One region of the Streptomyces sp. NBC_01166 genome, then DNA from elsewhere that is predicted to be linked to it. Evidence: riboswitches for the same ligand, from Rfam matches in the RefSeq annotation. Region 1 holds a riboswitch; each other region holds the start of a gene.
The links. A riboswitch is a leader RNA that binds a small molecule or an ion and turns the genes downstream of it on or off. The one in region 1 is predicted to bind thiamine pyrophosphate.

Region 1 (7,254 bases):
CTGAAGGAGAGGAACGGGCGGTCGACCTTGACCTCGAACCCCGCGTCCTCCAGTGTGCTCCGGGCGTCGTCGACGTCCTTCCCCGTGACATCGGGGACCTGGAGCATGCGCGGGCCCTTGGACATCGTCAGCTCCACCGTGTCGCCCTCGGCGGCCTCCGCGCCGCTGCCGGGCGACTGCCGGGCGATCTCGCCCGCGGCCTCGGGCGAGTTGACCCGGTCGCTCAGCACCTTCGCCTTGAGACCCGCCTCGTCCAGCGCGGCCGTGGCGTCCGCGACGGAGAGCCCGGAGACGTCGGGCACGTCGACGGGGCTGCCCTTGCTGACGACCAGGGCGACCGCCGAGTCGGGATGGCGCTCGGTGCCGGCCCGCGGATCCGTTCGGATGACCTTGCCCCGGTCGATCTCCTCGCTGAACTCCCGGGTCACCATTCCGGGTGCGAGCCCCGCCTTCTTCAGCTCACGCCGGGCCTCGGCGAGGGCGAGCGCCTCGACATCGGGGACCTTCACGATCTCCGGGCCGCGCGAGATCACCAGCTTCACCGCGTCGTTGCCCCGGATGCGCTCACCCGAACCCGGATCGCTGCTGATCACCGTGCCGCGCTTCACCGTGTCGCTGTAGGAGCGCTCGACACCCTTCAGGTCGAGCCCCTCGTCCGCGAGCCGCTTCTCGGCAGCGCTCTGGGTCTTGCCCAGGAGGGACGGGACCCGGGTGAACTGCCCCGAGTTGATGTACCAGACGCCCACGCCGGCCCCCAGCACCAGGAGGACGGCGACGAGTACGGCGAGCGTCCCGCGCCGGCTGCGGCCGGCGAAGGGCCCGCGCCGCCCTCGCCCCGGCTCCCGGGGCGAGGACGGGGGCATCTCCAGCCGGCTGGTGTGGTGCGCGGTGCCCTGGCCGGCCGGGATCACCCTGGGGATCACGCTCGTACGGTCCTCGGCGCCGTCGTGCTCCGCCGTGATGGCCTGCGGAGGCATCGCGCCGAGCTGCTCCTCGGTGAGAGCCGCCCGTATCTCACGGGACCGCGCGAGCAGGGCCACCGCGTCGGACGGACGGACGTCGGGGTTGCGCGCCGTCGCGGCGGCCACCAGCTCGTCCAGCCCGGCGGCCAGGTCCGGTACGGCGCCGGACGGCGCCGGGACGTCCTCGTTCAGATGCTGGTAGAGGACCTGGGCGGCGGTGTCGCCGCCATGGGGCTTGCCGCCGGTCAGCATCTCGTAGAGCACCACACCGCAGGCGTACACATCGGACCGGGTGTCGGCCGTGCCCTGCTCGATCTGCTCCGGAGCGAGGTACGAGACCGTGCCCAGGAGCGAGCCGGTGGTGTCCGTGGCGGTTCCCACCGCGCGTACGAGACCGAAGTCGGCGACCTTCACCCGGCCGTCGTCCCCGATCAGGACGTTCTCCGGCTTCATGTCGCGGTGGACGAAGCCCGCCCGGTGCGCGGCGCCGAGGGCGGCCAGCATCGGTTCGAGGATGTCCAGCGCCGCCCGGGGCTGCAGCGCCCCGCGCTCGCGCAGGACGTCGCGCAGGGTGCACCCGGCGACGTACTCCATCGCCAGGTACACATACGCGCCCTGGGCGCCCTGGTCGAAGACGGCCACCACATTGGGGTGGGCGAGCCGGGCGACGGACTTGGCCTCGCGGATGAAGCGTTCGACGAACGCCGCGTCGGTCGCCAGCGCCGGGTGCATCACCTTGAGGGCGAGCACCCTGTCGAGCCGGGTGTCCACGGCCCGGTAGACCGTGGCCATACCGCCGACGGCGATGCGCGCATCGATGCGATAGCGGCCGTCGAGCAGCTGCCCGACAAGGGGGTCCTGGAGGGTCGTGTCCACAGGGCGAGTCTACGAGCTGCCACGGACACCTCGGATGGACCAGGCCTCCCGGGGACCGTTCCGGTGCCGAGCCGTGACAGGGGCATGCGCGTGCTGTGACGGGGAGACCCCCGCCGGTGCACGGCCCTCAGAAGGCCGGGCGTTCCGGATCCAGCACCGCGCGGCCCTCCGCCGGCGAGGACGCCTCCGCGAAATGGCGGCGCGGGATGCGTCCCGCCCGGTACGCCAGGCGTCCGCCGTCCACCGCGTGCCGCATCGCGGCCGCCATCAGCTCGGGCTCCTGCGCCCGGGTCACGGCCGAGGCGAGCATCACAGCGGCACAGCCGAGCTCCATCGCCAGCGCCGCGTCCGAGGCCGTCCCGGCGCCGGCGTCCAGGATCACCGGGACCGCCGCCTGCTCGGTGATCAGCTGGAAGTTGTGGGGATTGCGGATGCCGAGCCCGGAACCGATGGGGGAGCCGAGCGGCATGATCGCCGCGCACCCCACGTCCTGGAGCTTGCGGGCCAGAACCGGGTCGTCATTGGTGTACGGCAGGACCGTGAAGCCGTCGTCGACGAGGATCTCGGCGGCGTCCAGCAGCTCGATCGGATCGGGCAGGAGGGTCCGCTCGTCGGCCACGACCTCCAGCTTGATCCAGTCGGTGCCCAGCGCCTCCCTGGCCAGCCTGGCGGTCAGCACGGCCTCACCCGCGGTGAAACAGCCCGCGGTGTTCGGCAGTACCTGGATGGAGAGGCGTTCCAGGACGGAGAGCACCGAGCCCTGCACGGTCGGGTCGAGCCGGCGCATCGCCACGGTGGTCAGCTCGGTGCCGGAAGCGATCAGGGAGCGTTCCAGCACGTCGAGGCTGGGCGCCCCGCCCGTCCCCATGATCAGCCGGGACGAGAACGCGGTGGAACCGAGCGTGAAGAGGTCGTCGGACATGGTCAGCCTCCCTGGACCGCGGTGAGGACCTCGACGCGGTCGCCGTCGGCGAGCGTGGTGGCGGACCACTGACCGCGGGGGACGACGGCCTCGTTCACCGCGGCGGCGACCCCGGAGGGCGCTGTGGTCAGCGCCGCGACCAATGTGTCCAGCGCGGTGCCGGCGGGCACGGTACGGCCTTCCCCGTTGACGGACACGGAAACGGGCTCGGAAACGGGCCCGGGGTCGGAGACCGGGACGGACTCGGAAACGGGCACGGAACCGGCCTCGGGCTCGGAACCCGGGACGGCGGCGGGCACGGGCTGTGTCATACGGGCTGCTCCTGCGGCGCGGGGGCGGTTTCTTCGGGGGAGGAGGCCGGTGAACTCTCCGGGGAGACGCCGGCGAACCGGCGCGGCGCGAAGGGACGGCCCAGCTCGGGCAGCTCGCCGGTGGTCAGCACATGGGCCATCACATCGCCGGTGACAGGGGTCAGCAACACCCCGTTGCGGTGGTGCCCGGTGGCGAGATGCAGTCCGGGCAGTGCCGTGGGCCCCAGCAGCGGCGCGTTGTCCGGCGAGGCGGGCCGCAGACCGGCCCGGGTCTCGGTCAGCGGCAGCTCCGTGATGCCCGGCATCAGCTCATGGGCGTCCCGCAACAGCTCGTACACCCCGCCCGCGGTGACCGTGGTGTCCCAGCCCATCTCCTCCGTGGTCGCGCCGACCACCAGCTCACCGTTGGCACGGGGGACCAGATAGACCTGGCTGCCGCGCACGACCGCCCGCACCGTCCGGCTGAGGAAGGGGGCGTAGGCGGGAGGCACGGTCAGCCGCAGCACCTGGCCCTTGACCGGGCGTACCGGCGGCAGGACCGCCTCGGGAACGCCCTGCAGCCGGCCGCTGAGGCTGCCGCCGGCGAGTACCACCTGGCCGGCCGCGAGCTCGGTGCCGTCCGCCAGGACCGCTCCCGTCGCGCGGCCGCCCGTGACGGAGAGCCGCTGGACCCAGGCACGGCGGAAGACCACTCCCGCCCGCTCGCACGCGGTGACCAGGGCCGAGGCCAGCCGCCTGGGATCCACCTGGTGGTCGCCGTCGACGCGCAGCCCGCCGCGCACGCCGGGGGCGAGCATCGGTTCCAGACGGCGGCACTCGCGGCCGCTCAGCCACTCGGACTCCAGTCCCGAACGCTGCTGCAGGGCGTGCAGCTCCCGCAGATGTGCCCGGTCGTCCGAGTCCAGCGCGACGGACAGGGTGCCGCAGGCGCGGAAGCCGGTCTCCTGCCCGCTCGCCTCCTCCAGCTCGGCCACGAACGCCGGATAGCGTGCGGCGGAAGCCACGTTGAGGCCGAGCAGCGTCTGCTCGCCGTAGTGGAGTTCGGTGACGGCGGCGAGCATCCCGGCCGCGACCTGGGCGGCGCCGCCGCCCGGCGCGGGATCGGCCAGCGTGGTGCGCAGGCCGTGCTGGGCCGACCGCCAGGCGGTCACCAGCCCGATGATGCCGCCTCCGACGACCAGGACGTCGGAACTGTCTGCGGAGATACGCATGGGCGTCCAGCCCCTCCCTTCGCCGGCATGACCCGGATCAGGTTCGTACGGTCGGAGGCCGGTCAGCCTCCCTCTCAGCCCGGTACGCCCGGACTCCCGCGAGTGCCTTACGGTGGCCAGCCTAGACCCCACCCCTCGCAGCGGGTAAGGGACCGGTACCCGTGGCCCGTTCGCCCGGCGGACCCGTGCTCCCGCCGGACGCCGGCCAGGTCCCACGAGCCCGGCGTGATCCGGACGGGAGGCCCTAGGGTGGACAGGTGAGCGAGCAGACACAGGACCCGGCAGCGGGACAGCGGCCGAGCGGAGTCGTGATCGTGGGCGCCGGCATGGCCGGAGTGCAGACGGCCGTGGCCCTGCGCGAACAGGGCTTCACCGGCCCGGTCACCCTGATCGGCGCCGAACCCCACCAGCCGTACGACAGGCCGCCCCTGTCCAAGGCGGTCCTGCTCGGCAAGGCGGAGGACTCCGCCTTCGACGTCGACTTCGAGGCCCTGGACATCACTCTGCGCCTGGGTCTCGACGTGGCCGGACTGCGTGCCGTGGCGCACGAGCTGGACACCCCGGAGGGGCCCGTCGCCTACGACGTCCTGGTCCTCGCCACCGGGGCGGAACCCGTCGCACTGCCCGGTTCCGAAGGCGTGCCGGGCGTCCATCTGCTGCGCACCCTCGACGACGCGGCACGGCTGCGGCCCGTCCTGGAGCGGCAGCACGACGTGGTCGTCGTCGGCGCGGGCTGGATCGGCGCCGAGTTCGCCACGGCGGCCCGCGCGGCCGGGTGCGCGGTCACCGTCGTGGAGGCCGCCGGCCGCCCCCTCGCGGGAACGATGCCCGCCGAGGTCGCCGAGCCGATGGCCGCCTGGTACGCCGAGAGCGGAGCCGAGCTCCTCACCGGCGCCCGGGTCGCACGCGTCGAACAGGGCGCCGTCCACCTCACGGACGGCCGGGTGATCCCCGCCGGGGCGGTGGTCGTCGGCATCGGCGCCAGGCCCGCCACCGCGTGGCTCGCGGGCTCGGGCATCGCCCTCGGCCCCGACGGCTCGGTCACCGCGGACAGCTCGCTCCGCACGTCGCTGCCCGATGTCTACGCCGTCGGCGACTGCGCCTCCTTCCCGTCCGCCCGCTACGGGGAGCGGCTGCTGGTCCACCACTGGGACAACGCCCTCCAGGGGCCGAGGACGGTCGCCGCCGCCCTCGCGGACGGTGCGGTCAGGACGTACGACCCGGTGCCCTACTTCTGGTCCGAGCAGTTCGGCCGCTTCGTGCAGTACGCCGGCCATCACGCGGGTGCCGACACGCTGCTGTGGCGGGGCGACCCGGGTGACCCGTCCTGGACGGTCTGCTGGCTGCGGCAGGGGGTCCTGGTCGCCGTGCTCGCCGTCAGCAGGCCCCGCGACCTGGCGCAGGGGCGCAAGCTCGTCGAGGCGGGGGCGCGGATCGACCCGGAGCGGGCCGCCGACTCCTCCGTCCCGCTGAAATCGGCGGTGCTCCGGGGGTAGGCACGGCCTCGTACGCCCGGCCCGGCTACCGACTGTCGGTCCGGGATGGCACGCTTGTCCCTGTGACCGAGATTGACGCAAAGATCGATGCTCTCGTCCCCGCATGGCTCCACCTTCCCGACATCGCGGAAATGCTCGATGTCGAGGTGACGCGCGTACGGCAGCTGGTCAAGGAAGGCCAGCTGATCGCCGTACGACGTGGTGAGAACCGGGCGCTCCAGGTGCCTGCCGCCTTCATCGACGGCGACAAGGTGGTCAAGGGTCTCGTAGGGACCCTGACGCTCCTGAGGGACGACGGCTACAACGACGAAGAGATGCTGGACTGGCTCTTCACCCCCGACCCGACCCTGCCCGGCACGCCCGCGCAGGCCCTGAGCGAGAATCGCGGTACGGAGGTGAAGCGCCGGGCCCAGGCGCTCGCCGTCTGACCGGAGGACCGTGAGCGGGGTGCGGGCCGTGGAACATCACGGCCCGCACTCCGCCGTAACCGGGCCTGCCGGCACGGCGATCCATCGACATACGGTGAGTTGTCGCCGCCTCAGTGATCCAACGACGTACCGACGGGGGAATTCTTCATGTCCACGCCTCGCGACCAGCTTTCCGACGCCCGGCTCTATCTGTGCACGGACGCCCGCAAGCGGCAGGGAGACCTCCCCGAGTTCCTCGACGCCGTGCTGGCCGGCGGCGTGGACATCGTGCAGCTGCGGGACAAGGGCATGGAGGCGGCCGAGGAGCTCGAACACCTCGCGGTGTTCGCCGACGCCTGCAAGCGCCACGGGGCGCTCCTCGCGGTGAACGACCGGGCCGATGTCGCCCACGCCATCGGCTCCGACGTGCTCCACCTCGGCCAGGGCGATCTGCCGGTGCCTGCCGCCCGCGACGTCATCGGTGACGAGGTGGTGATCGGGCGCTCCACCCACGCCGAGGCCGAGGTCGACGCCGCCGTCGCCGAGGCCGGCGTCGACTACTTCTGCACGGGCCCCTGCTGGCCCACCCCTACCAAGCCCGGCCGGCACGCCCCGGGCCTCGGCCTGGTCCGCCATGCCGCCTCGCTCGGCACGACGCGGCCGTGGTTCGCCATCGGCGGGATCGACGCCGGCAATCTGGACGAGGTGCTGGACGCCGGCGCCCGTCGCGTCGTCGTCGTGCGGGCGATCACCGAGGCGGCGGACCCGGCCGAGGCGGCAGCATCGCTCGCCCGACGCATCCGGGCACACGCCAACTGAACCCGGCGGCCCCGCACCCGGTCGGAGCGGCTGTCCGAAGGGTGGACAAAACCCACCTCATTCCGGGCAATTCGCTCGCCCTGGTTGGGGTACCGCCAGGCCCTGGTTAACCTCCCAGTATGGCTCTTGGTACACCTTCCACCCGGACAGATCACGCGCGCACCGTGCGTGAGCTGCTCGCGACCGGCGAGACGTCGTTCTCGTTCGAGTTCTGGGCGCCCAAGACGGAGAAGGGCGAACGGAACCTCTG
Region 2 (7,254 bases), 3.7 Mb from region 1:
ACTACATGGGCATGCTCGGCACCGTCATGAACTGCCTGGCGCTGCAGGACTTCCTGGAGAAGGAAGGCATCGACTCGCGCGTCCAGACCGCCATCACCATGGGCCAGGTCGCGGAGCCGTACATCCCGCTCCGTGCCGTGCGGCACCTGGAGAAGGGACGCGTCGTGATCTTCGGCGCAGGCATGGGCATGCCGTACTTCTCCACCGACACGACCGCCGCACAGCGCGCCCTGGAGATCGACGCCGAAGCGCTGCTGATGGGGAAGAACGGTGTGGACGGGGTCTACGACTCCGACCCGAAGGCCAACCCCGACGCGGTGAAGTTCGACGCCCTGGAGTACGGCGAGGTGATCGCCCGGGACCTCAAGGTCGCCGACGCCACCGCCATCACTCTCTGCCGTGACAACCAGCTCCCGATCCTTGTCTTCGAGCTGACCACGGAGGGCAATATCGCCCGCGCGGTGAAGGGTGAGAAGATCGGCACGCTGGTGAGCGACCGGAGCACCCGGGCCTGACGGCCCAGAAGATGGACAACGGCCTGCCGGTCGGACACCGTGCAGGTGAGGACGCGACGCAGGATCCGCAGGACCCGACGATGCCGGGTCCGCTCAAGACACGCAGGAGCACGTGGTGATCGAAGAAATCCTCCTCGAGGCCGAGGAGAAGATGGAGAAGGCCGTCGTGGTCGCGAAAGAGGACTTCGCCGCGATCCGGACCGGCCGTGCGCACCCGGCGATGTTCAACAAGATCGTCGCCGACTACTACGGCGCGCTGACCCCGATCAACCAGCTCGCCTCGTTCTCGGTTCCCGAACCGCGGATGGCCGTGGTGACCCCGTTCGACAAGACCGCGCTGCGCAACATCGAGCAGGCGATCCGCGACTCCGACCTCGGCGTCAACCCGAGCAACGACGGCAACATCATCCGCGTGACGTTCCCCGAGCTCACGCAGGACCGCCGCAAGGAGTACATCAAGGTCGCCAAGACCAAGGCCGAGGACTCCAAGATCTCGATCCGCTCCATCCGCCGCAAGGCCAAGGAGTCGCTCGACAAGCTCGTCAAGGACAAGGAGTCCGGCGAGGACGAGGTCCGCCGCGCGGAGAAGGAGCTCGACGACACCACCGCGAAGTACGTCGCGCAGGTGGACGAGCTGCTCAAGCACAAGGAAGCCGAGCTGCTCGAAGTCTGATGAACGACTCTTCCTGGGGCGCCCCGCAGGGAGCCGGCTACCGGAGCGCGCCCGAGATGGGGGGCGCTCCGGCGGGTCCTGCATACGATGTGCACGGCGCCCAGCAGACTCGGCCCATGCCCATCGTGCCGGACGTTCCCGACGCAGGTAGAGACGCTGACGACCGCGACGACCGGAACGGGGACGCCGCGCGCGTCAGCGGCCCCCTGTTCCGTGACGAGAAGCCGCAGGAGCCCATGTCCACCCCGCTGCCGTCCCCGCCGCCGCCCAAGAAGCGCGCGGGGCGTGATCTGCGTGCAGCCATAGGTGTCGGTGTCGGTCTCGGTGCCCTCGTCATCGGCTCCCTGTTCATCGTCAAGGCAATCTTCGTCGGCGTGGTCGTGCTGGCGGTCGTGGTCGGCCTCTGGGAGCTCACGTCCCGCCTCAAGGAGCGCAAGGGCATCAACGCCCCGCTCGTGCCGCTCGCCGTCGGCGGCGCCGCGATGGTGGTCGCCGGTTATGTGCGGGAGGCGGAGGGCGCCTGGGTCGCGATGGCGCTCACCGCCCTCGCGGTGCTCGTGTGGCGGATGACGGAGCCCCCCGAGGGGTACCTCAAGGACGTCACCGCGGGCGTCTTCGCCGTGTTCTACGTGCCGTTCCTGGCGACGTTCGTCGCGATGATGCTCACCGCGGACGACGGTGCCTGGCGTGTGCTGACCTTCCTCCTGCTGACCGTGGTCAGCGACACCGGCGCGTACGCCGTCGGCTGGCGCTTCGGCACGCACAAGCTGGCACCCCGCATCAGCCCCGGGAAGACCCGCGAGGGCCTGTTCGGCGCGGTCGCCTTCGCGATGGTGGCCGGCGCCCTGTGCATGGAGTTCCTGATCGACGGCGGGAGCTGGTGGCAGGGCCTGCTGATGGGCCTGGCCGTCGCCGCCAGCGCCACGCTGGGGGACCTCGGCGAGTCGATGATCAAGCGGGACCTGGGGATCAAGGACATGGGCACGCTGCTGCCCGGCCACGGCGGCATCATGGACCGGCTCGACTCGCTGCTGCCGAGCGCCCCGGTCGTATGGCTGCTGCTGGTGCTGTTCGTCGGATCCGGCTGAGCGGAGCACCGACTTCCTGCGTCGCTCTTCGACGGGGCCCGCCGTCCACCGGACGGCGGGCCCCGTCCGCGTGTGCTCAGCGACGTCGGGGAAGCTTCCAGCCGTTCCTGCGGAGCCGTACGAGAAGAAACACCGCGAACAGGACCCACACCGCCAGGAACGCCCATTTGAACCACGGGGGACCCTGCCAGCGCCCGGCGAGTTCGGCTGCGACCAACACGTGAGAGGTCATGGGCGTCGTGTGCCCGCATTCCGTGCGGGACACCCGTGTGCGCGGTGAGCGGCTCCCGTACCACCACCGCGGTGGTCAGGCTCCCGCAGCCGGGCCGCTGACGGGGCCGGACCGAGGCGCGCGCACTCCGGCAGGGCGGATCCCTGGCCGGTGCGGTCCGGGTGACCGTTCAGGTGCCGGCGGTGGACCGGGCCGGGCGGGGTATCCGAGGGGTGACAGAGGGTGTCCCGTCGCCCCGGGGAGGACATGCCGTGCGTGTGTTGAAGCTCTGGCTCGACCGTAGTCTCGCCGCGCAAGCGGTGCTGATCTTCGTCCTCGGAGTGGGGGTGAACGCCCTGTTCCGCCGGGACGGGCACCTCGGCTGGTGGGTGATCCAGACAGCGGTCTTCACCGCCGTCGCCATCGGTATCGTGGCCGCCCAGCGCCGCAGGACCGGCCGTGCGGCCGGCGTGGACCCCCGCGGGATCGCCGAGCTCAACCGCCAGATACGGCACCGTGAGGTGCCGAGCGACCCCGAGAAGCGGGCGACCATGCAGAAACTGGTCGCCGAGCAGCTGGGCAGGATGGAGCGGGGCGGCCGGTGGCTTCCGTACTGGCTGGCCTTCATGGGCCTGATCGCGGCCGGCATGCTCGTGCTCGGAGTCGTCACCGGCTCGCTGACCGTCCCGCTGATCTTCGTCGCCGGGGTGGTGGTGTTCTGCTCCTGGGTCTTCTGGATGCGCCGCCGTGCCCTGGAGCACCACCGCCACATGCGGTCCGCCCTGCAGGACCACGGCTGACGCCGGCCGTGCCGGCCCCGGCGTACCGCACGGTTCTCCGGCGGCCATGAGTACCTCGGCGTGTCTGCGACACTGGATGAACCATGCCTAAGCCCGGAGAACTCACTTTCGTCGCGCCCCGTGGAGCCAAGCGGCCGCCGCGGCACCTCGCCGACCTCACCCCCGACGAGCGCAAGGAAGCAGTCGCCGCGACCGGCGAGAAGCCCTTCCGTGCCAAGCAGCTGTCGCAGCACTACTTCACGCGGTACGCGCACGACCCGGTGGAGTGGACCAACATCCCGGCCGCGTCGCGGGAGAAGCTCGCCGAGGCGATGTTCCCCGACCTGATGTCGGTGATGCGCCACATCAGCTGCGACGACGACACCACCCGCAAGACGCTCTGGAAGCTGCACGACGGCACGCTCGTCGAGTCCGTCCTCATGCGCTACCCGGACCGGGTGACCATGTGCATCTCGTCACAGGCCGGCTGCGGGATGAACTGTCCGTTCTGCGCCACCGGGCAGGCGGGGCTCGACCGTAATCTGTCGACCGCCGAGATCGTGCACCAGATCGTGGACGGCATGCGGGCCCTGCGCGACGGGGAGGTCCCGGGCGGGCCCGCGCGACTGTCCAACATCGTCTTCATGGGCATGGGCGAGCCGCTGGCCAACTACAAGCGCGTGGTCGGGGCGATCCGCCGGCTGACCGACCCGGAGCCGGACGGCCTCGGGCTTTCGCAGCGCGGGATCACCGTGTCCACGGTGGGTCTGGTGCCGGCGATGCTCCGCTTCGCCGACGAGGGCTTCAAGTGCCGCCTCGCCGTTTCGCTGCACGCTCCGGACGACGAACTGCGCGACACCCTCGTCCCCGTGAACACCCGCTGGAAGGTCGCTGAGGTCCTGGACGCCGCGTGGGAGTACGCGGAGAAGTCGGGCCGCCGCATCTCCATCGAGTACGCGCTCATCCGCGACATCAACGACCAGGCCTGGCGGGGCGACCGGCTGGGCCGGCTGCTCAAGGGCAAGCGGGTGCACGTCAACCTCATCCCGCTCAACCCGACGCCGGGGTCCAAGTGGACCGCATCGCGGCCCGAGGACGAGAAGGCTTTCGTCGAGGCGATCGCCGCCCACGGGGTCCCGGTCACCGTCCGGGACACCCGCGGCCAGGAGATCGACGGCGCCTGCGGGCAGCTGGCGGCGTCCGAGCGCTGAGGCGGTCCCGCATACGGGCAGGATCCGGCCGGTCCGGCGTGATCCGGCCGGTGTAGCCTGGCCGGGAAATCAACTTCATATTCCGACAGGGGAGCGCCACAGCGCTGAGAGTGCGGCACCGAGGACAGGTCGGCCGCAGACCCTCTGAACCTCGCCCGGGTCATTCCGGGTAGGAAGTTCGGACCTTACTCAAGCTGTTGCGCCCTGCCCGCTCGCCGAGCGGGCAGGGCCGCGTCTCTTCCTGGTCACCTCCAGGAGGACATCACCATGAACACCACGACGAAGTACGCGGCGACCGCGCTCGCCGCCGCGCTCGGAGTCACCGCGCTCGCGGGCTGCGGGGGCTCCGACGACAAGTCTTCCGGTGACACGGGAGCCGGTTCGAAGACCGTCACCCTCGTCAGTCACGACTCGTTCAACGCCTCGGACGCCGTCCTGAAGGCGTTCACGAAGCAGACCGGCTACAAGGTCAAGGTGCTGAAGAGCGGGGACGCCGGGGCAGCGCTCAACCAGGAGATCCTGACCAAGGGCTCCCCGCGCGGCGACGTGTTCTTCGGCGCCGACAACACCCTCCTCTCCCGCGCTCTGGACAACGGCCTGTTCACGCCGTACGAGGCGAAGGGCCTGGACCGCGTCGCGGCCGACGCCCAGCTCGACGCGGACAAGCACCGGGTCACGCCCATCGACACCGGCGACATCTGCGTCAACTACGACAAGAAGTACTTCGCCGACAAGAAGCTCGACCCGCCGAACTCCTTCGACGACCTGCTGAAGCCCGCGTACAAGAACCTCCTCGTCACCGAGAACGCCGCGACCTCGTCGCCCGGCCTCGGCTTCCTCCTCGGCACCGTCGCCAGCCAGGGCGAGGCCGGTTACCAGGACTACTGGAAGAAGCTGAAGAGCAACGGCGTCAAGGTCGTCGACGGCTGGGAGCAGGCCTACAACGAGGAGTTCTCCGGCTCCGCGGGCGGTAAGAAGGCCAACGCCGACAGGCCCCTCGTCGTCTCGTACGCCTCCAGCCCGCCCGTCGAGGTGCTGTACGCCGATCCGCAGCCCAGCGAGGCCCCGACCGGTGTCGCCACCGGCACCTGCTTCCGCCAGATCGAGTTCGCCGGACTGCTGGACGGCGCGAAGAACGAGGCAGGCGGCAAGGCACTCCTGGACTTCCTGATCAGCAAGCAGTTCCAGGAGGACATGCCGCTGAACATGTTCGTGAACCCGGTGGTGAAGGACGCGAAGCTGCCGGAGCTCTTCACGAAGTTCGGGGCCACCGTCGACAAGCCGGCGACCGTCGCCCCGGAGAAGATCGCCAAGAACCGTGAGCAGTGGGTCCAGTCGTGGTCCTCGCTCGTCGTGAAGTAGTCGCGCGGTCCCCGTGGAGGGGGAACGCGGTGCGGCTCGGTCTCATGGCCGTGCCCGGCGCGTTCTTCGCGCTGTTCTTCGCCTACCCGGTCGTCGCCATCGTCGGCCGGGGCCTGAAGACGGACGGAGACTGGCAGTTCGGCCGGATCGGTACGGTGCTGAGCCGGCCGGACATCCTCGACGTCCTCTGGTTCACCACCTGGCAGGCCCTCGCCTCGACCGCGCTCACCCTGCTGATCGCACTGCCCGGCGCCTATGTCTTCGCCCGCTTCGACTTCCCCGGGAAGCAGCTGTTGCGTGCCGTCGTGACCGTGCCGTTCGTCCTGCCCACCGTCGTCGTGGGCACGGCGTTCCTGGCGCTGCTGGGGCGTGGCGGGTTCCTCGACGAACTCTGGGGGGTCCGCCTCGACACGACCGTGTGGGCGATCCTGCTCGCCCATGTGTTCTTCAACTACGCGGTCGTCGTACGGACCGTCGGCGGCCTGTGGTCCCAGCTCGACCCCCGGCAGGAGGAGGCCGCCCGGGTGCTCGGGGCCGGCCGCCTGGCCGCCTGGCGGCGTGTGACCCTGCCCGCGCTCGCCCCGGCCGTGGCCGCGGCGGCTCTGATGGTCTTCCTCTTCACCTTCACCTCCTTCGGTGTCGTCCAGATCCTCGGCGGTCCGGCCTACTCCACGCTGGAGGTCGAGATCTACCGGCAGACCGCCCAGCTGCTCGACCTGCCGACGGCCGCCGTACTGACCCTGGTGCAGTTCGCCGCTGTCGGAGGGATCCTCGCCGTCCACGCGTGGACCGTACGGCGCCGGGAGACCGCGCTGAAGCTCGTGGACCCGGCCCAGACCTCCCGCCGCCCGCACGGCGCAGGGCAGTGGGCGCTGCTCGGCGGGGTACTGCTGACCGTCCTGCTGCTGATCGTGGTGCCGCTCGGTGTACTGGTGGAACGCTCCCTGGACACCTCGGGCGGCTACGGCTTCGGCTTCTACCGCGCGCTGCAGTCGGCCGACGCGAGCGGCTCCACCTTCCTGGTCCCGCCGCTCGACGCCATCGGGAACTCCCTGCGTTACGCACTCGTCGCGACCCTGATCGCCCTGGTGATCGGGGGTCTCGCCGCGTCGGCCCTCACCCTCCCCCACGCTCGGCTTCGCTCGAGCGGGCGGTACCCCCACGCCGGACCGCTGGTGCGTGGCTTCGACGCCCTGCTGATGCTGCCGCTCGGAGTGTCCGCCGTCACCGTCGGCTTCGGCTTCCTGATCACGCTCGACAAGCCGCCGCTGGATCTGCGCACGTCCTGGATCCTCGTGCCGCTCGCCCAGGCGCTGGTGGGCGTCCCCTTCGTCGTACGGACCATGCTGCCCGTCCTGCGCGCGGTGGACGACCGGCTGAGGGAGGCCGCGGCGGTGCTCGGCGCGTCGCCGCTG
Region 3 (7,254 bases), 2.0 Mb from region 1:
GACGCGGTGGTCGAGGAGGACGGGCATCTGCTGATGCACTCCGACACGACCGCCTACCTCGACTACGGATCCACCATCGAGGACGTCAACGACACGGTGCACGCCATTCTCACGCGGAACGACGCCGATGAGTGCTGGGACCTCTTCCGCAAACTCACCAAGCGGTTCGCCTTCCGCGACGAGGGCGGCGCCCAGGCCGTTCGCGAACTGATGTCGACGTACGGCGGGCAGCGCGTCGTCCATGGCCACAGCCCCATTCCGTATCTCCTCGGAGAGGTCGGAACGGAGGAGGGCGAGGAAGTGGCACGGCCCGTGGTGAACGGCCCGCACGTCTACGCGGAAGGGCTCGCCATCGCCATGGACGGCGGGGTGACCATGGCCGGAAAGCTGTTGGTCGTCCAACTTCCCCTGCATGACTGACGGTCGTCGGGGAAGACGCATGACGACCCGACACCGTCAGCCACTGGGCCAATTTCCGGAAACACCCTGTCACCCCGTGCCGTAGGCGCTCTACCATCGGCGTACCAGTCGCAGGCTCTCCTCCGTTTCCGCCCGATCGCCCGGCCCTTACGGTCGGTCAGGCCCTACGGAGCATCGGGGGATGCACATGAAAAGCGCTCCGCACCTGCTGGCCGAGGACCGCCCCGAGTACGAGCGGATCCTTGCCGACGCGCTGCGTCATGCTCACGAACGGCCGGATCTGGACGGAATCGGCGACCGTCTCAACCCGGAACAGCTGCGGACGATGGCGCTCAACGCCACGCCCCTGATCACCGCGGCGGCGGCCACCGAGTACGACCACTACGTGAAGGTCCGCGGCGAGCTGCGCGGGCCCGGGGACCCGGACGCCCAGGCGTCCGTCCTCAGCCCCGCCACGGAAGAGGCCGACCCCACGGGCGCCGGCACCCTCGCGGTGATCGCCGTGCTGGCACCGGTCCTCGCGGGTGCGGCCGCGCTCATATTCCTGGCCGTCGGCTACCCGCTGAAGGCGCTCAGTCCCGCCCCGGCCTTCGCCGGAACCATGGTCGCCGCCGGGTGGTTCTTCGCCGCCGTCGCAGCCGCGGCCATCCTCGTCGCCGCGGTGGGTCTCCTCGTCACCGCCCTGCGCAACGGCGCCACCGCGCTGCCGGCCGTGGACGAGGAGGAGGAACTGCCCGAGGACGTGGCGCGTGCCCGGGAGGCATGGCGCCACGCACTGCTGGAACGCGGAATCCTCCCCTTCCTCCGGGACGCGCTGGCCGATCCGACCGCGGGGCCCGCCTCGCGCACACCGCACCGCTCGGCCAACCGGATCCCGAAGATCGGCTACAGCAGGCCGGACTTCTCCGGACCGGAGGACGGCCCCTCGGCCGGTCCGCGCCCCACCTTCACCAGCCCCGACTTCACCAGCCCCGACTACGGCGGCCCGGAGCACCAGCCGGAGTGATCCGGCGGGACCCGGCACGGCAGAGGCCGGAACGGCGTGCTGCCGTTCCGGCCTCTGCAGGCATCACACCCGGTGAGGAGCTCAGATCCCCTGCGGGGCGAGCTTCGGGTTCGGGCCGTACTCGTTCACCTCGCGCACACCCTCGAGGCACATGAAGACGAGCAGGATGATGCCGCCGACGAGCGGGACGAACGAGATCAGGATCCACCAGCCGGAGCGGCCGGTGTCGTGCAGGCGGCGCACGACGACGGCTATCGTCGGGATGATCACGGCCAGCAGGTAGATGATGTAAGGAATCTGCGAGTCGATGGCCAGGCCGAGCAGGCTCAGGACGACCGCGATGATGAAGTTGAAGAGTACGAACATCCAGTACTCCTTGCGGCGCGCACGCCCGCCGAAGCCCGCGTAGTTCTTGAGTACAGCCAGGTACCAGTTCACTGTGCTTCCCTCCCCTGGCGCCCCCGTTCGGGGCGCACACCAATTTCGGCCAAGCACAGCGGAAGGTAAAGCACAGATAAGGAAACGGTCAACACCGTTCGGGCTGCCGCGGAAACTTACATCGACCTGCAGCACGGCTGTGTCCATACTGACGCCGAAAGTTCCTCGGGGGTGCGACAGGACGGTGCCGAACGGCCTGAACCAGCCATTGTGGGCACTCTTCATGCTCTATCGCCGCAATCTGACGATCAGACGAACGCCCCCTCTTGTCCGGCCCTACGCCGCCCATCGATCCGGTCCGGGAAAATCCGATGGCCCGTCGGCTGGGCCACGTGACAGCCTTCGGGGTCATGGATGCGGACATCTGGAACACCCAGGTAGCGCAGAGCTACGACGAGTCCTCCGCCCACATGTACACGCCCGAAGTCCTGGGCCCCACGGTCGACTTCCTCGAACGCCGTGCGGGCCGCAGCGCCGCGCTGGAGTTCGCCGTGGGAACCGGACGGGTCGCACTTCCGCTGAGTGCTCGGGGTGTCGGCGTGGCGGGAATCGAGAAGTCCGGACCGATGGCACGGGAGCTCGGCAGGAAGCGCGGTGGCAGCGACATCGCCGTGACCGCCGGAGACATGACCACCGCCCGGGCTCCGGGCACTTTCAGCCTGGTCTACGTCGTCTACAACGCCCTCACCTGCCTGCTCTCCCAGAGCGAGCAGGTCGCGTGCTTCCGCAACGCCGCCGAGCATCTGGAGCCGGGCGGCCGCTTCGTGGCCGAGGTGTTCATCCCCGAACTGCAGCGTCTGCCACCGGGCGAGACCGCCCGCCCGATTCACGTCGGCGAGCGGCACGTCGGCTTCGACACGTACGACCTGGTGAAGCAGCAGGTGGTCTCGCACCACTACTCGATCGCCGACGGCCGGGTCTCCACGTTCCTCTCGCCCCACCGCTACGTCTGGCCCGCCGAACTCGATCTGATGGCGGAGCTCGCGGGCCTGGAGCCGTCCGAGCGGTGGGCCGACTGGACCGAGGCGCCGTTCACGGCGTCCAGCAGGTCGCACGTCTCCGTGTGGAGGAAGCCGCCCACGGTGTGAGAACCGGACGGCCGGCAGCGGCTGTGCGCCACCGGACCGTGGCAGGGGCTCGTCGGGCCCCCGCCACGGTCAGCGGGTCAGTCCGCCAGCGGCAGGTACACGCGGTTGCCGCTCGCTGCGAACTCCCTGGACTTCTCCGCCATCCCCGCCTCGATCGCGGCCTGTTCGTCGCCGTGCTCCCGCCGGATGTCGTGGGAGATCTTCATCGAGCAGAACTTGGGCCCGCACATCGAGCAGAAGTGGGCCGTCTTCGCGGGCTCGGCCGGCAGCGTCTCGTCGTGGAACTCCCGCGCGGTGTCGGGGTCGAGCGCCAGGTTGAACTGGTCCTCCCAGCGGAACTCGAACCGGGCGTCCGACAGGGCGTCGTCCCACTCCTGCGCCCCGGGGTGCCCCTTGGCCAGGTCCGCCGCATGAGCGGCGATCTTGTACGTGATGACACCGGTCTTCACGTCGTCACGGTTCGGCAGCCCCAGGTGCTCCTTGGGCGTGACGTAACAGAGCATCGCCGTCCCCCACCAGGCGATCATCGCCGCGCCGATGCCCGAGGTGATGTGGTCGTACGCCGGTGCGACGTCCGTGGTGAGGGGGCCCAGCGTGTAGAAGGGCGCCTCCTCGCAGATCTCCTGCTGGAGGTCGATGTTCTCCTTGATCTTGTGCATGGGGACGTGCCCCGGGCCCTCGATCATGGTCTGTACGCCGAACCGCTTGGCGACGGTGTTGAGCTCGCCGAGCGTCCGGAGTTCGGCGAACTGGGCCTCGTCATTGGCGTCGGCGATGGAGCCGGGACGCAGTCCGTCACCGAGCGAGTACGTCACGTCGTACGCCGCGAGGATCTCGCAGAGCTCCTCGAAGTGCTCGTACAGGAACGACTCCTTGTGGTGTGCCAGGCACCATGCGGCCATGATGGAACCGCCGCGCGAGACGATCCCGGTCTTGCGGCGGGCCGTCAACGGAACGTACGGCAGCCGCACCCCGGCGTGCACCGTCATGTAGTCGACGCCCTGCTCAGCCTGCTCGATGACGGTGTCCTTGTAGATCTCCCACGTCAGCTCCTCGGCCCGGCCGTCGACCTTCTCGAGTGCCTGATAGAGGGGGACGGTGCCGATCGGCACGGGGGAGTTGCGCAGGACCCACTCGCGGGTGGTGTGGATGTTGCGGCCGGTGGAGAGGTCCATGACCGTGTCGGCGCCCCACTTGGTGGCCCAGGTCATCTTGTCCACCTCCTCCTCGATCGAGGAGGTGACCGCGGAGTTGCCGATGTTGGCGTTGACCTTCACCAGGAAGCGCTTGCCGATGATCATCGGTTCGATCTCCGGGTGGTTGACGTTGGCCGGCAGGACCGCCCGGCCCGCCGCGATCTCCTCGCGCACCACCTCGGGTCCGACGTTCTCCCGGATCGCGACGTACTCCATCTCCGGGGTGATCTCGCCCCGGCGGGCGTACGCGAGCTGCGTGACGGGCCGGCCGTCGCGGCTGCGGCGGGGCTGGCGCGGGCGGCCCGGGAAGACCGCGTCCAGGTTGCGCAGACCGCCCCTCGGCGCGGTGTGCTTCAGTCCGTCGTCCTCGGGACGCGCGGGCCGTCCCGCATACTCCTCGGTGTCTCCCCGGGCGATGATCCAGTTCTCCCGGAGAGGGGCCAGCCCCCGGCGTACGTCGGTGTCGGTGGTGGGGTCGGTGTACGGCCCGGACGTGTCGTACAGCGTCACGTCCTTGCCGTTGGTGAGGTGCACCTGACGGACCGGCACCCGGAGATCCGGGCGTGAGCCCTGGACGTAACCCTTGTGCCAGCCGATGGACTTCCTGGCCTCGTCGCCCTCACCGTTCTGGGCGTTCTGCTTCGAGGCAGGCGTGCGTGCGTCCGCTGTGGTCATGAGACCTACTCCCTACGCCGGCATTACCCGGTAACAGGTTCGGCGGTCGGCGCAGCGTGTCCCGTACGGATATACGGAGGTCAGCGCCCTCTCAGCCCGGTGCTCCGAGCTCCCGCGTGTACAAATGTGCCTCCACGCTAACCTCCGTTCTGGCGTGCTGGCCAGAGGGCCTCCCCGGTTCTTGGGATGATCGCCGGGTGACGTCCCCCGGAAGCGCCCCCGAACCCCACGGCCCCGCATCAGGCAGCACACAGAATCATGCGCACGGCCACACCCACAGCCACGGGCCCGCCGCACCTGTGTCCAAGCATCTGCGCAAGGTCATCGCGGCCGTGCTGATCCCCTTCGCCACTGCGGTCCTGGTCGGCCTCGTTGCCTTCTGGCCCGGCGGAGCACCCGCCCATGAGCGCACGGGAGTCGGCTTCGACCGCCAGACCCAGGACGGGAAGGTCACCCAGGTCGTGTCGGTCGACTGCGCGGACGTCAACGCCTCACAGGTACCGCCGACCGGAGACACCTCCACCGCGTCGGGACGCGAAGCCGTCAACGAGCAGTCGGGGGAGTGCAAGAAGGCCACGGTCGAGGTGACCACCGGCAAGGACGAGGGCCGTACGTTCGTCGAGGTCGTCCAGCCCGACGCACCCCGGCAACTGCGCGAGGGCCAGGGCGTGGTCGTCGCGTACGCACCCGACGCGCCCCGGGACCTGCAGTACTCGGTGACCGACGTGGACCGCTCGTTCCCGATGGCGCTGCTCGCGGGGATCTTCGCCCTCGTGGTGGTCGCGGTGGGCAGGCTGCGCGGTCTGATGGCCCTGGTCGCTCTCGCGGTCTCCTTCGCCGTGCTGACCCTGTTCATCCTTCCGGCGATCCTGCAGGGATCGAACCCCCTGGTCGTCGCGGTGATCGGGGCCAGCGCCATCATGCTGATCGCCCTCTACACCTGCCACGGACTGACGGCCCGCACCTCCGTGGCCGTCATCGGAACACTCATCTCGCTGCTGCTGATCGGGCTGCTCGGCTCGCTCTTCATCGGCTGGGCCAGCCTGTCCGGGAACACGGATGACAACACCGGCCTGATCCATGGGCTGTACCCGGGCATCGACATGAGCGGCCTGCTGCTCGCCGGTGTGATCATCGGCTCGCTCGGTGTGCTCGACGACGTGACTGTGACCCAGACGTCGGCGGTCTGGGAGCTGCACCAGGCGGACCCGACGATGGGCGTGCGCCGGCTCTACCGGGCGGGTATCCGGATCGGGCGCGACCACATCGCCTCGGTCGTCAACACGCTCGTACTCGCATACGCGGGCGCGGCGCTTCCCCTGCTGCTGCTGTTCTCGATCGCACAGAGCAGCGTGGGCACGGTGGCCAACAGTGAGCTCGTCGCCGAGGAGATCGTCCGCACGCTGATCGGATCGATCGGCCTGGTCGCCTCGGTGCCGGTGACGACGGTGCTCGCGGCCCTGGTGGTCTCCGCGGACCGCACGGGGCTCGGCGCGGAAGCCGGAGCTCCTGCACCCGCACGGACCGGGAGGGGACGACGCCGCAAGGCGTGAGCCGGGACACGGGACGCATGGACCCGGGCCACCGGTGCTCGGTGATCAGCCGGATCTTCCTTCTTCAGCCGGCGTTCTGTTCCTTGGCGAGGATGCGGCCCAGCGCCTCTTCCAGATTGCCGTCGAAGTCACCCAGCGTGTGCTCCTGCCCCAACGGCACCAGCTTGTCCGTCCGGTCGAGAAATGCCACAAGAGGTGCCGTGCCGGCTCTGAAGAGCGCACGGTCCGCGCCGACCTGAAGGCGGATGTGTACATCCGACAGCCCTTCGGGCTCGGTCGGGCCGATGTGCACATCGCCGTCACCACTGGGGCTGTTGAGGCCGTCGAGCAGCAGCTCACGGCCGAATGCCCAGGTGACGGGGGCGTCACCTGGCAGGTGGAAGGTCATCCGGATCGCATACGGATCACTGACCTCGTACCGGAGCTCCACCGGAATACGGAAGGAGAGCTCCTCGGAGACGAGGAAGCTCATCATGACCTCTGCTTGAACCGACTCGCGCATCGTTCAACCCCGCAGTAGATGAAACTGGCCAGGAATGATCCCCCATGGCCCTATTGACGCCATCGTGGTGCACGCGATAGCAGATCACAAGGAGTGATTTTTCAGATACTGATAGAGAACACGAACGAGCGCAAGAGAGTGGTCACTTCGCAGCGTAGTTGTTCGACTGCGGGGAGCAACCGTTCCTCTTGGTGCAGGGGGAGAGAAACAGCCATGGCCGCCACGGCGGAACCGACAGTGATCGGAATGGCCGCACAGACGGTTCCCTCGGCGTACTCCTGCCGTTCGACGACAGGTTCCGTACGTTTCATCGATCTCAGCCGGTTCAGCAACGCCTGACGGTCCCTTACGGAGTAACGCGTCAGCGGCCGGACCG

Region 2: linked by a shared signal. The riboswitch ahead of OG379_RS27845 (thiamine ABC transporter substrate binding subunit) and the one ahead of thiO (glycine oxidase ThiO) in region 1 are both predicted to bind thiamine pyrophosphate.
Region 3: linked by a shared signal. The riboswitch ahead of thiC (phosphomethylpyrimidine synthase ThiC) and the one ahead of thiO (glycine oxidase ThiO) in region 1 are both predicted to bind thiamine pyrophosphate.

Annotation. Positions count from the first base shown of each region.
Region 1 covers NZ_CP108613.1:2,346,686-2,353,939, reverse strand. Annotated here, with positions in the region: gene pknB (Stk1 family PASTA domain-containing Ser/Thr kinase) at 1-1,838, opposite strand, end outside; gene OG379_RS10830 (thiazole synthase) at 1,966-2,760, opposite strand; gene thiS (sulfur carrier protein ThiS) at 2,763-3,017, opposite strand; gene thiO (glycine oxidase ThiO) at 3,068-4,282, opposite strand; TPP riboswitch at 4,280-4,392, opposite strand; gene OG379_RS10815 (NAD(P)/FAD-dependent oxidoreductase) at 4,540-5,778, shown strand; gene OG379_RS10810 (Rv2175c family DNA-binding protein) at 5,841-6,206, shown strand; gene thiE (thiamine phosphate synthase) at 6,354-7,004, shown strand; gene metF (methylenetetrahydrofolate reductase [NAD(P)H]) at 7,124-7,254, shown strand, end outside.
Region 2 covers NZ_CP108613.1:6,011,923-6,019,176, forward strand. Annotated here, with positions in the region: gene pyrH (UMP kinase) at 1-515, shown strand, start outside; gene frr (ribosome recycling factor) at 631-1,188, shown strand; gene OG379_RS27825 (phosphatidate cytidylyltransferase) at 1,188-2,276, shown strand; gene OG379_RS27830 (hypothetical protein) at 2,353-2,508, opposite strand; gene OG379_RS27835 (hypothetical protein) at 2,760-3,287, shown strand; gene rlmN (23S rRNA (adenine(2503)-C(2))-methyltransferase RlmN) at 3,371-4,477, shown strand; TPP riboswitch at 4,555-4,671, shown strand; gene OG379_RS27845 (thiamine ABC transporter substrate binding subunit) at 4,745-5,839, shown strand; gene OG379_RS27850 (ABC transporter permease) at 5,884-7,254, shown strand, end outside.
Region 3 covers NZ_CP108613.1:4,347,895-4,355,148, reverse strand. Annotated here, with positions in the region: gene OG379_RS19965 (metallophosphoesterase) at 1-420, shown strand, start outside; gene OG379_RS19960 (hypothetical protein) at 602-1,426, shown strand; gene OG379_RS19955 (DUF805 domain-containing protein) at 1,508-1,864, opposite strand; gene OG379_RS19950 (methyltransferase domain-containing protein) at 2,215-2,952, shown strand; gene thiC (phosphomethylpyrimidine synthase ThiC) at 3,030-4,823, opposite strand; TPP riboswitch at 4,816-4,949, opposite strand; gene OG379_RS19940 (YibE/F family protein) at 5,021-6,376, shown strand; gene OG379_RS19935 (SsgA family sporulation/cell division regulator) at 6,441-6,878, opposite strand; gene OG379_RS19930 (IclR family transcriptional regulator) at 6,980-7,254, opposite strand, start outside.